2 regions of the Mesorhizobium sp. WSM4821 genome follow, and region 1 is predicted to be linked to the other one. Evidence: riboswitches for the same ligand, from Rfam matches in the RefSeq annotation. Region 1 holds a riboswitch; the other holds the start of a gene.

Evidence for each region. A riboswitch is a leader RNA that binds a small molecule or an ion and turns the genes downstream of it on or off. The one in region 1 is predicted to bind thiamine pyrophosphate.
Region 2: it holds a riboswitch for thiamine pyrophosphate, as region 1 does, so the genes downstream of both, thiB (thiamine ABC transporter substrate binding subunit) here and thiC (phosphomethylpyrimidine synthase ThiC) in region 1, are expected to answer to the same signal.

The regions. Positions count from the first base shown of each region.
Region 1 covers NZ_CM148371.1:5,648,708-5,652,965, reverse strand. Annotated here, with positions in the region: gene thiC (phosphomethylpyrimidine synthase ThiC) at 1-1,784, opposite strand, end outside; TPP riboswitch at 1,884-2,000, opposite strand; gene AC0NID_RS27645 (TerC family protein) at 2,363-3,019, shown strand; partial or broken gene repC (plasmid replication protein RepC) at 3,122-3,504, shown strand; gene AC0NID_RS27635 (antitoxin Xre-like helix-turn-helix domain-containing protein) at 3,595-4,026, shown strand; partial or broken gene AC0NID_RS27630 (RES family NAD+ phosphorylase) at 4,023-4,258, shown strand, end outside.
Region 2 covers NZ_CM148371.1:1,741,385-1,745,642, forward strand. Annotated here, with positions in the region: gene AC0NID_RS08325 (ABC-F family ATP-binding cassette domain-containing protein) at 12-1,835, opposite strand; gene AC0NID_RS08330 (thiamine diphosphokinase) at 1,837-2,481, opposite strand; TPP riboswitch at 2,597-2,711, shown strand; gene thiB (thiamine ABC transporter substrate binding subunit) at 2,755-3,768, shown strand; gene thiP (thiamine/thiamine pyrophosphate ABC transporter permease) at 4,012-4,258, shown strand, end outside.

The DNA of each region.
Region 1 (4,258 bases):
GCCATATAGAGATCACCGCCCTCGCGGTATTTCGCCGCCATCGCCGCCATGCCCTCTTTCTGGGCCTCGGCCCGAATGTCGTGGGAGATGCGCATCGAGCAGAATTTCGGCCCGCACATGGAGCAGAAATGCGCCAGCTTGTGCGCCTCCTTCGGCAAGGTCTCGTCGTGGAAGGAGCGCGCGGTTTCAGGGTCGAGCGACAGGTTGAACTGGTCTTCCCAGCGAAATTCGAACCGCGCCCGCGACAATGCATCGTCACGCAGCTTCGCTGCCGGATGACCCTTGGCGAGATCGGCGGCGTGAGCGGCTATTTTGTAGGTGATGACACCGGTCTTGACGTCGTTGCGATCAGGCAGGCCGAGATGCTCCTTGGGCGTGACGTAGCAGAGCATGGCCGTGCCGTACCAGCCGATCATCGCCGCCCCGATGCCGGAGGTGATGTGGTCGTAGCCCGGCGCGATGTCGCTCGTCAGCGGCCCGAGCGTGTAGAACGGCGCCTCGCCGCAGACTTCGAGCTGCCTGTCCATGTTCTGCTTGATCTTGTGCATGGGGACATGGCCCGGCCCCTCGATCATCACCTGGCAATCCTTGCCCCAGGCGATCCTGGTCAGCTCGCCAAGCGTTTCCAGTTCGGCGAATTGCGCCGCATCGTTGGCGTCGGCGATCGAGCCGGGACGAAGGCCGTCGCCAAGCGAGAACGACACGTCGTAAGCTCTGGCGATATCGCAGATTTCCTCGAAATGCTCATAAAGGAAGCTTTCGCGGTGATGATGCAGGCACCATTTGGCCATGATCGAGCCGCCCCGGCTGACGATGCCGGTGACCCGGTCGACTGTCAGCGGGATGTAGTGCAGCCGCACGCCGGCATGGATCGTGAAATAGTCGACGCCCTGTTCGGCCTGTTCGATCAGCGTGTCGCGGTAGACTTCCCAGCTCAGGTCCTCGGCGATTCCTCCGACCTTCTCAAGCGCCTGATAGAGCGGAACGGTACCGATCGGCACCGGCGAATTGCGGACGATCCATTCGCGGATGTTGTGGATGTTGCGGCCGGTGGACAGATCCATCACCGTGTCGGCTCCCCAGCGGATCGCCCAGACCATTTTTTCGACCTCTTCGGCCATCGAGGAGGTGACCGCCGAATTGCCGATATTGGCATTGATCTTGACCAGGAAATTGCGGCCGATGATCATCGGCTCGCTCTCCGGGTGGTTGATGTTGGCGGGAATGATCGCCCGCCCGCGCGCCACCTCGTCGCGCACGAATTCCGGCGTGACGAAATCAGGGATCGCCGCGCCGAAAGACTCGCCGTCGCGCTGCATCCCGCCGCGCAGGCTCTCGCGGCCGAGATTTTCACGAATGGCGACGAACTCCATCTCCGGGGTGATGATTCCGGCGCGCGCATAGGCAAGCTGCGTCACCGCTTTGCCTGCCAAGGCCTTCAGCGGCCGGTGGCGGACAGGAAATTCCGGCGTCAGCCGTTCGCCTGAGGCGAAGCCGTTGTCCTCCGGTCTGACATTACGGCCTTCCCTAGATTCGACATCGCCGCGCGCCTTGATCCACGCGTGCCGGAACCGGGAAAGTCCGTTCTCGATATTCGTCTCGACGCTCGGATCCGTATAGGGCCCGGACGGATCGTAGACGGTGACGGGCGGTTCGCCGGCCGTCGGATGGACGGCGATTTCCCGCATCGGCACCCTGATTTGCGGGTGGATCGTGCCGGGTTTGTGGATCTTCCTCGAGGCGGGCAACGGTCCCGTCGAGACGGCGGGGGTAATGGCATTCATTTGAGGCTCCTTTGCTCATGCATTGGAGACCCAGTTCTGTGCCGGAAGGATGAAAAGACGCTTTTCCTGCCTGCTTACAGGTTTTCGGGCATGAGGCCCCGCAAAGCGCTTGCACCGTCCCTACGCCAGTATGAACTGGATCAGGTTCAACGGGTCACTGCGCCGCAAAAGCCAGCAGTATCTCAGCCCCTTGCCGGGACTCCCCTGGTGAATGCGTCAAGTTGAGCGGGCGATCGCTATCTTGTCAAGCGCCTTCGGGCTGCCGCTGGCGGGAAGAGCACCCGAAGAAACCGATCGCAGTACCGCGCAGCCATGAGCGTGAGACCTGGTCTTGCATATGCCGGAGCACATTTAAGTCTTGAGTTTGTCGCATTCCGCAATTAGCTAGGTGCTACCAGGCCGGGCCCCTCTGGCAGTCCATCAGGACTGTGATGTCGGACTGGAATTTTAATCCGGGTGGCCTGGCTTTGAGATCTCTTCAGCTGTAGCGGCATTTCTCCTGTCATACGCGGTGTCCGCGTTGCTCTACGGTTTTGCTCGCAAGCCGCGTCACCCCTAGCTGAACGCAAGGGTGCCGTATGACAGAATTTTTCAGTCCCGAAGCAATGACCGCTCTCTTGCAGGTCATCATGATCGACCTGGTGCTGGCCGGCGACAACGCCATCGTTATCGGCCTTGCCGCGGCCGGGCTGCCCAAAGAGCAGCGCAGAAAGGCGATCCTCATTGGCATTGTCGCAGCGACCGTTCTGCGCATCGGCTTTGCGGCCGCGACAACCCAGCTCCTGCAGATCGTCGGCTTACTGTTGGCCGGCGGTGTGTTGCTGTTGTGGGTATGCTGGAAGATGTGGCGCGAACTCCGGCAAAACCATGCGCAGGAAGCACAGGCGATCGAAGCGCTTTCCGAAAATGACGTCGACCACGACGGCATCGTAGCCGGCAAAGCTCAACGCAAGACCCTGGCGCAGGCAACCTGGCAGATCGTCATCGCCGATGTGTCCATGTCGCTCGACAATGTCCTGGCGGTAGCGGGTGCCGCGCGCGAGCACCCGAACGTGTTGATCTTCGGCCTTATCCTCTCCATCGCGCTGATGGGCATTGCCGCAAGCTTCATTGCCAATCTGCTCCAGAAGCATCGCTGGATCGCCTATGTCGGGCTGGTGATCATCCTCTACGTAGCCGGCGAGATGATCTATCGCGGTGTGGTTGAACTTCTGCCGCACGTCGCGGGCTCTTAAAAATGCAAAAGGCAGGCAGGCCGGAACAGCGTCGTTCCGGCCTGCAGCTGTTCGAGACCAGCTCTACGCCGACGACCAGGCGCTCTCGCTCGATCCGGCGGTAGGGCGGCGGCCGAGCCACTAACGAGGACCGCAGAGCCGCCGAAAAGCTATCCGCTGGGGCTAGTGCTGAAGGCCTGCCCCGAAATTGCAGACTACGCCGTTGAGGGGATCGGCAACTGGCGCGATTTCATGAGAACCGCCGCCCAGGTGCGAGGATACCTGGTGTTTCGCCGTCAGCGTATGAGGATGCCTGCCATGTCATGGGGCAGGAAATCGCCGCGGTGGTGATTGCCTGCATTCTGCAGCGGGCAAAGCACATGGAGTCAGCTGGTGGCTATCTGCGCGTTCTCACCGAGAAGGCGAGGGCAGGGCAGTTTTCGGCCGGGACGATGCTGATGGCCGCGTTGCGAGCGAACGGCGCCACCGCAAGGATGGCAGGTTAAAACTGTTGGCGGATCGGTTCGCGCTGATGCAAGCGGCTTGCACGGCGCACCATGTGAGGCTATATTTTGCCTCAAATGGAGTGGAGCGTGATGCTAGCGTTCGGCAATGTCGCCGACGTGTTGGGGCTGCCCGTTGAAGAGGTGGCGGCGCGGTCGCCTTTCGGGCTGATCTCCCGGATCGAGAATGGACTTCCCATCGGGGCGCTCGAGCGCGTTGCGCATCTTCTGGCGCCTGGCGATGCTCAGTTCAAATACCGGCTGATCCCCAAGGCGACCTACGAGCGGCGCAAGGCGGTCCATCGCCTATCGTCGGACGAGGGCACACGATTGGCCCGCGTGGCGCGCGTCTGGGGCCTTGCTGTCGATGTCTGGCAGAACGAAGAGGAAGCGCGCGATTTCCTGTTTCGGCCGCACCCGATGATCGAGGACAAGCGACCGATCGACGTCGTTATCCTGAGCGAGTTCGGCGCCGAAATGGTGGTGGATATCCTCGCAAGTCTGAAGTACGGCAGCGCTGCGTGACGGCGCAGACTCTCGATCGCACGCTATCGTCCTTTCGCATCGGCGATCCGGCCGGCACCTACCCGATCTTTGACGCGACCGGCTCGACAATTGCGCCAGGCCGATGGAACACGCCCGGAAGTCCCATCATCTACACCAGCGAGCACTATTCGACCGGCCTGTTGGAAAAGCTGGCGCATGGCAGCGGCCGACTGCCGCCGAACCAGCACTACATCGAAATCACGATCCCGCA
Region 2 (4,258 bases), 3.4 Mb from region 1:
GGCCCTGCGTTCTACCCCTCCTCCATCTCCTCGCGCAGCATCTCCAGTTCCAGCCACTCCTCCTCGAGCGCAGCCAGGGTGGCGCGTTCCTTGTCGAGGGCGGCGATAGTCTTCTGGAACGAGGCCGGGTCTCGCTCGTAAAAGGCCGGGTCGGCGATGTTGTTCTCCAGCCGCGAGATCGAGGCTGCCACGGCCTCGATCTTCTTCGGCAGCGATTCCAGCGCGAATTTCTGCTTGAACGACAGTTTCTTCGCCGGTCCTTTCGGCGCAGCCGCTTCTGTCCTGCCCGCCGCTGTCGCCTCGCCGGTTTCGGCTTTCGGCCGCGCCTTGCGATCATCGAGCCTGGTGCCGCCGCGCTGCGCCAGCATGTCGGAATAGCCGCCGGCATATTCGATCCAGCGGCCGCCGCCGTCCGGCGCGATCAGGCTGGTCACCGTGCGATCGAGGAAATCGCGGTCGTGGCTGACCAGGATGACCGTGCCGGCAAAACCGGCGACCAGTTCCTGCAGCAGTTCCAGCGTCTCCATGTCGAGGTCGTTGGTCGGCTCGTCGAGCACCAGCAGGTTTGCCGGCCGCGCCAGCACGCGGGCCAGCAGCAGCCGCGCGAGCTCGCCGCCCGAAAGCTCGCGCACCGGCGTGCGCGCCTGTTCCGGCTTGAATAGGAAGTCCTTCATGTAGGAGACGACGTGGCGCTGCTCGCCGTTGATAACAAGGTTCTCGCCGCGCCCGTCGGTGAGATATTGCGCCAGCGTCTCTTGCGGATCGACCGCCTCGCGCTTCTGATCGAGTGTGGCGATCTCCAGATTGGTGCCGAGCCGCACCGAGCCCGAGTCCGGCTTCAATTCGCCGGTCAGCATCTTCAGTAGCGTCGTCTTACCGGCGCCGTTCGGCCCGACCAAGCCGACGCGGTCGCCGCGCTGGATGCGGGTCGAGAAGCCTCTGACCACCGTGAGGTCGCCAAAGCTCTTCTCGATGTTCTTGGCCTCGATCACCAGTTTGCCGGATTCGGCCGCGTCGCTGGCCACCATGGTCGCAGCGCCCTCGGCGCCGCGATGGCCGCGAAAACGCTGGCGCATGGTCTGCAATTCGCCGAGCCGGCGCATGTTGCGCTTGCGCCGCGCTGTCACGCCATAGCGCAGCCAGTGCTCCTCGCGGACGATCTGGCGGCCGAGCTTGTGCTGCTCGCGCTCTTCCTCTTCCAGTACGGTGTCGCGCCATTCCTCGAAATGGCCAAAGCCCTTGTCGAGCCTGCGGGTCTGGCCGCGATCGAGCCAGACGGTGGCGCGCGACAGGCGTTCGAGGAAACGGCGGTCGTGCGAGATGACGATCAGCGCCGAAGAGGTGCGGGCAAGCTCCTCCTCCAGCCATTCGATGACCGACAAGTCGAGATGGTTGGTCGGCTCATCGAGGAGGAGAATGTCGGGCTCCGGCGCCATGACGCGGGCAAGTGCGGCGCGGCGCGCCTCGCCGCCGGACAGGTCGTTCGGCCGTTCCTCGCCGGACAGGCCGAGATGCTCCATCAGATAGGTGGCGCGGTAGGGATCGTCGGCGGGTCCGAGTCCCGCCTCGACATAGGCGCGGACGCTGGCGAAACCGTCCATGTCCGGCATTTGCGGCAGGTAGCGCACTGTCGCCGAAGGCTGGCGAAACACCTCGCCGTCCTGCGGCTCGATCAATCCCGCTGCGATCTTGAGCAATGTCGACTTGCCCGAGCCGTTGCGGCCGACCAGGGCGATCTTGTCGCCGGCCGACGCTGTCAGTTCCGCCCCGTCGAGCAACGGCGTGCCACCGAAGGTCAGTTTTATCCCGTCGAGATTGAGAAGCGGCGGCGCCATGTCAGCTTTCAGGTAAGGGAAAAGGATGGGCGAGCAACAGCGCGCGGCCGCTGTCCAGCGCGATTTCGAGCCGGCCCTTGACCTCGTTGGAGAGGGTCAGCGACGAGCCGAACGCCACCTCGACATGGTTCAGCGGCCATTTGGCGCCGGTGACGGTCAGGCCGGAAAGATCGGAGAAGTCGAGGATCGAAAACAGCGTACCGTCGGCGTAGTCGAAGCCGGCCTTGCCGGGAAGCAAGGGGATGCCTTCCTGCGCCCCGCTGGTCAAAAGCACGTCCGTCCCGCGTTCCGCCAGTCGCAGGCTGAGCGCCAGATGCAGGAATGCGTGGTCGATGCGCCTGCCGCCGAACGCGCCTGCGAGCACGAGGCTGGTCGCGCCGCGTTCGAGCGCGGCGGCGATGGCCAATTCGCCGTCGGTATTGTCCTTTTCGGCCGGAAACACCTGGCGGGGAACGGCAGCCAGATCGTCCGGCAAATCCGCCGGGACGGAATCGAAGTCGCCGACCCAGAGTTCCGGCGTGAGGCCCAAAGTCCGGGCATGGCCGATGCCGGCATCGGCGGCGATGACGCGTGTGCCGGCGACCTGGCGGTCGAGCAGCGGCGTGCGGATGAGATCGCCGCCAAGCAGGATGGTGAATGTGCTCATATATCGTGGCCCTTACCAGCCCTGTCCAGGAAACGAAAGGTGAAACGGAAGGCCGCGCTCCGGATGCCCGGCAAACTTCCGCTTGCGCCGCACCTGGGCCGGGCCTATGTGTCGAAACGCTCTAACGGGGTGCTGGACGCGATCTACGCGGACCGGCTGAGAGGCAGCCATGCCAACCCGCTGAACCTGATCCGGTTTGTACCGGCGGAGGGATTAGACGTTTCGGACAACCCGACGCCTCAATTCCTTTCAATGCGAACGAAGGAGGCGCCGATGCGCACGCTTTTTTACTCTCATGTCTCAGCAGTGCTCCTGGCGGCGTCCGTTCTCGCTGGCACCGGGCCGGCGTCCGCGCAGGAGAAACTCACCGTCTATACCTATGAGAGCTTCACCGCCGATTGGGGTCCAGGTCCTGCGGTGAAGAAGGCCTTCGAGGTGGAATGCGGCTGTACTCTCGATTTCGTCGCGGTCGCCGATGGCGTCGCGCTGCTCAACCGCGTCAAGCTGGAAGGGGTCGCTACCAAGGCCGATATCGTGCTCGGCCTCGACACCAATCTGACCGCGGAAGCCAAGGCAACCGGCCTGTTTTCGCCGCATAACGCCGTTGCGGACGTCAATGTGCCGGGCGGCTGGAGCGACGATGTTTTCGTGCCGTTCGACTATGGTTATTTCGCCGTCGTCTACGACACCGAAAAGCTGAAGACCCCGCCGAAGAGCCTGAAGGAACTGGTCGAGGGCAATGCCGACGAGAAGATCGTCATTCAGGATCCGCGCACCTCGACGCCCGGTCTCGGCCTGCTGTTGTGGGTGAGGTCGGTCTATGGCGACCAGGCGCCGGAAGCCTGGGCCAAGCTCAAGGCGAAGGTGCTCACAGTGACGCCGGGCTGGAGCGAGGCCTATGGCCTGTTCACCAAGGGCGAGGCGCCGATGGTGCTGTCCTACACCACGTCGCCGGCCTATCACATGGTCGCCGAGAACACCGAACGTTATCAGGCGGCTTCCTTCGAGGAGGGCGAGTATCTGCAGATCGAGGTCGCCGGCATCACCACCACGGGTGCCAAAAACCCGCTGGCGGAACAATTCCTGACTTTCATGACGGGACCGAAATTCCAGGATGTGATCCCGGAGACCAACTGGATGTTCCCGGCCGGCAAGACCGAGAAACCGCTCAATCCGGCTTTCGACAAGCTCGTCAAGCCGACCAGGACCTTGATGTTCAGCCCTGAAGAGGTCGCCGCCAACCGCAAGGCCTGGGTCGACGAATGGCTGTCGGTGATGAGCAAGTAATCGTGGCGAGCTGATCAAAGATGTTTGCTCTACGGCGCCCCCCTCTGTCCTGCCGGACATCTCCCCCACATGGAGGGAGATCGGCCGTCACGCCGGCTTTCGCCAATCTCCAAAGTTGCTGGGACGAGCGGAATGCTGAAGCTGCCAATCTCCCCCCTTGTTGTGGGGGAGATGTCCGGCAGGACAGAGGGGGGCGCGAAGGAACGCAATCCTCGCTAAGAATCTCGAGTCAGGTGGTCGAACGTGCTGCACGCACCCCCTTCTGACTCCCGTGTCACCATTGGCACTCTCGCGCTTGCCGCTGTGGCGCTGCTGATCGGCGGAGCGTTCGCGGGGCTTATCCTTGAAGGCGCACGCGACCCTTCCGGCACCGTGTCGGCCTTCGATCCCTATCTCTTCCGCGTCGCGCGCTTCACGCTTTGGCAGGCTTTGCTGTCGACGCTACTTTCCGTCGTGCCGGCGCTGTTCGTCGCTCGGGCGCTGTCGCGGC